Regions from separate parts of the Ruminococcus sp. RTP21359st1_H3_RTP21359_211015 genome, predicted to be linked through region 1. Evidence: predicted binding sites of a transcription regulator. Region 1 holds the regulator's gene; the other holds the start of a gene.
What was found. Region 1 encodes LexA, which represses DNA repair genes until DNA is damaged. Its sites were predicted from a motif close to CNAACANNTGTTNG; they were not measured.
Positions count from the first base shown of each region.

Region 2: a site for LexA is predicted at 922-935, ahead of uvrB (excinuclease ABC subunit UvrB). Genes of this name have one in related genera too.

Region 1 covers NZ_JBDGDD010000008.1:97,199-99,408, forward strand. Annotated here, with positions in the region: gene murC (UDP-N-acetylmuramate--L-alanine ligase) at 1-1,159, shown strand, start outside; gene lexA (transcriptional repressor LexA) at 1,205-1,792, shown strand; gene AB5Z01_RS05050 (zinc-ribbon domain-containing protein) at 1,929-2,210, shown strand, end outside.
Region 2 covers NZ_JBDGDD010000010.1:63,308-65,517, forward strand. Annotated here, with positions in the region: gene AB5Z01_RS05965 (hypothetical protein) at 1-130, opposite strand, end outside; gene uvrB (excinuclease ABC subunit UvrB) at 951-2,210, shown strand, end outside.

The DNA.
Region 1 (2,210 bases):
TGAGCTTATCGCCGCAAAAGCAAGCGGTGCCATATGCTGTGAAAGAGCCGAGATACTTGGACTTGTCACAAGCTGGTATACGAACGCTCTTTGCGTTTCAGGCACTCACGGAAAGACCACAACTTCTTCCATGCTCACACAGATATTCGTTCAGGAGGGTACTGACCTTTCCTGCGTTATAGGCGGAAAGCTCCCAAGCATAGGCGGCTCAGGCAAGGCAGGCTCATCACAGACTATGGTCTGTGAATCCTGTGAGTTCGAGGATCATTTTCTCAGACTTTTCCCTGACGTTTCAATTATCCTTAACGTTGACGCAGACCACCTTGAGTATTTCAAGAATATTGAAAATATCATAAAGTCTTTCCATAAGTTCGCAACCATGGCTTCAAAAGCCGTTATCTATAATGGCGACGACGCAAATACTCTGAAAGCCGTTGAGGGTGTCGACAAGGAAATGATATCCTTCGGCTGGGATAAGAAAAACGATTATTCTGCCGTTATAAAGTCCAAAAAAGGCTTGCAGACACGCTTTGAACTTTATTATAAGGGCGAGTTTGTCAGAGAGCTTACTATCCATGTTCCTGGCGACCATAACGTCATGAACGCCCTTGCAGCTATCGCCTCCGCAAGATATTCAGGCGTTTCATGGGAGGGTATCGAAAAGGGACTTGATACTTTCTTTGGCGCAATAAGACGTTTCGAGAAGATAGCCGAGGTCAAGGGCGTTACTATCGTTGACGATTACGCTCACCACCCAAAGGAGATCGAGTGTACACTGAAAGCCGCAAAGGGTCTTGATTTCAACAGAGTGTGGGCAGTTTTCCAGCCTTTCACCTATTCAAGAACAAAGATACTCATGAACGATTTTGTGAAAGCGCTTTCTATTGCAGATATTGCCGTTGTAACGGATATCATGGGAAGCCGTGAGAAAAATACCGACGGTGTTTATGCTGAACAGCTTGCAGAGAAGATACCGAATGCAGTTTGGTTCAAGACCGACCACGAGCTTGTTGACAAGCAGACTGCACAGCAGAAGGAATATAACTTCTCACAGTGTATCGACTATATAAAGAAAAACTGCAAGGAGGGCGACCTTGTTATAACTCTTGGCTGCGGAGATGTCTATAAGCTTGCAAAAAGGCTTGCAAAAGAGCTTTAGGTTTAGAAGATAAAGATTTATTGATATAACAGAAAGGACGGAGCTATGAGAAAAGTAACCGAGAACGAGAAAATGGTATTCGAGTTCATAAAGGATCGCATAGAAGAGGGATATCCGCCGACAGTTAGGGAGATTTGTGCGGAATTTGGCTTTAAGTCTACCTCAACAGCCCATAGATATATAAATAATCTCACCGCAAAAGGTCTTCTTGAAAAGGGAAATAACCAGAACAGAGCCATAAGGCTCACAGGCGGCAACGGCATGAAGATCCCCCTTGTGGGAACTGTCACCGCAGGTATCCCTATCACTGCCATTGAGGAGATAACAGACTATATAAGCTTCCAGCCTGCAAGGCATTACAGCAATCCGCTTTTTGCCCTAAAGGTAAGGGGAGAGTCCATGATAAACGCCGCTATCCTTGACGGAGATATGGTAGTTATAGAGCAGACCCCATATGCAGAAAACGGCGATATAGTCTGCGCACTTGTTGACAACGAGTCAGCTACCATAAAGACTTTCTATAAAGAGGACGGCCATTACAGACTGCAGCCTGAAAATGACACCATGGACCCTATCATAGTAGACGAAGTAAGCATACTTGGCAAGGTTGTGGGCGTTGTAAGATATCTGTAAATATAGATAAAGAAGATTTGTAGGGGCGAACAGCGTTCGCCCGTGTCATTAAAGAAAACGGGCGGATAGTCCAACATAGAGATAGAAAAAACTTCGACAAACAAAACAGTTCTAAGTGTGTAAAGGATTGGTAATAATGAGCAGACATTGTACATTCTGCGGTTCTAAGCTGGAGGACGGAGCTAAGATATGCACCAACTGCGGAAAAATGGTACCTATCGCCCCATCGGCCCAAAGACGTGGCGAGCAGGAGTTTATAGACCGTTCAAGGATACAGGGCATACCGAAGCGTGTTTACGAACACCCGAAAAGAGCCGAAGCAGAGGAAAGAATGCGACGAGAGCAGGAAGCTCGCAGGGTAAAGCGTGTAAGAGAGACAGACCGAAACAGAGAAATGAGTGCGGCAGACTATAGGCGC
Region 2 (2,210 bases), on a different contig from region 1:
TGAGCAGGAAAGTAAGCCCATTGCTGTCAGTGTCGTTGTAGTCCACATCATCAGAGATGAATAAGAATTTAAGCTCTTCCAGTTCACGCTTTGAGAGGGTGTAGTTGTATTCGTCATATGATCTATTCATGTTACGTCCTCCTGAAATTATTACTATAGTGATATTATAACCTAAAGTGTGGGAGAATGCAAGAGGGGAGCGGTATTAAGTGAGGAATGAGGAATGAGGAGTGAGAAATGAGGAATGAGGAATGGGCAAAGCTGAACAGAGATGTGGACAAGCACCGAGCGTAGCGAGCACTTAAACGCAGGCTCAAGCCCGGCGTTAGAGGGCTTGTGGGTTCTTAGGGCAAAGCCCTGAGCGGAGTTTGAGGCAGAGCCTCAATAGGCGTAAGCCTACTAGGTGCAGATTGAATTATAAAAAGCAGAAGAAGGTTGTGCTCTATTATAAAGTAATATCGGAGCAAAAATCTGCACCGCTTACCCTTTCCCTAATCAAATGTAACCCCGCAAAGAGCGTAGCGATTTTGCGGCAGAAGAACCTCTCCAGAACAATCTGTAGGGGCGAACAGCCCGTGCTCAGGATTTGCTGTAAATTCAGAATTGTCGGGGAGAATTTTTTTTGCTGCCGAACCTTATTGTTGCCGTGGGCTTATTACTTCGACGAGCGAACACCGTTCGCCCGTGCTCAGGATTTGCTGTAAATTCAGAATTGTCGGGGAGAATTTTTTGCTGCCGAACCTTGTTGTTACCGTGGGTTTGTTTCTTCGACGGGCGAACGGTGTTCGCCCCTACACATACATCGAGCTGATACCGCAGGTTGAGTAACAATACCAGTCCGAAAAATCGTACATATACGCAAATTCAAAAAATATTGATAAAAAAGCCTTTACAATTAAAAATAAATGTAATATAATAAGTAAAACAACTGTTCGATTGAGGAGGCATTTATGGATAAGTTTCAGCTTGTTTCAGATTATAAGCTTTCAGGTGATCAGCCCGAAGCAGTGGACGCTTTAGTAAAGGGTATCGAAAGCGGCATGAGAGAACAAACGCTTATGGGCGTTACAGGTTCCGGCAAGACCTTTACTATGGCAAACGTTATTGCTAGGATAAACCGTCCAACGCTCGTGCTTGCCCATAATAAGATACTTGCCGCTCAGCTTTGCTCTGAGTTCAAGGAGTTTTTTCCGAACAATGCCGTGGAATATTTCGTGTCCTACTATGACTATTATCAGCCTGAAGCCTATGTGCCTAGCAAGGACGTTTATATCGAAAAGGACAGCTCCGTTAATGACGAGATAGATAAGCTCCGCCATTCCGCTACTTCCGCTATCGCTGAACGCCGCGACGTTATTATCGTTGCCAGCGTTTCTTGTATCTACTCCCTTGGTGACCCTGAGGAGTATAAGTCCATGGTGGTGTCTATACGTCGTGGTATGGAGAAATCCCGTGACAGACTTATCGCTGACCTTGTGGGTATCCAGTATGAGCGTAACGATATAAATTTCGTGAGAAACAAGTTTCGTGTCAGGGGAGATGTGGTGGAGATATTTCCTGCAAATTCTACAGACACTGCTATCAGAGTGGAGTTCTTCGGCGATGAGATAGACCGTATCACTGAAATAAATGTGGTGACCGGCGAGGTGCTTTGCTCACTTGCTCACGCCGCAATTTTCCCTGCGTCGCATTATATCGTCAGCCGTGATAAAATGCATGACGCTATCGAGGAGATAAAGCAGGAGCTTGACGAGCGTATCAAGTATTTCAAAGACAACGATATGCTTATCGAAGCTCAGCGTATCGCACAGCGCACCAACTATGATATTGAAATGTTGGAGGAGATAGGCTTTTGCAGCGGTATCGAGAACTATTCCCGTGTGCTTGCAAGACGTCCCGCAGGCTCTACGCCATTCACTTTGCTTGACTTTCTGCCTGAGGATTTTGTGCTTTTCGTGGACGAGTCACACGTTTCTCTGCCGCAGGTAAGAGGTATGTATGCAGGCGACAGGGCAAGAAAGCAGACCCTAGTTGACTATGGCTTCCGCCTACCGTCAGCAATGGATAACAGACCGCTGACCTTTGATGAGTTTTATTCTCATATCAATCAGGCGGTTTTCGTGTCCGCTACCCCAGGACCTATCGAGCAGGAAAAGTCACAGCAGATAGTTGAGCAGGTCATAAGACCGACAGGTCTGCTTGACCCTGAG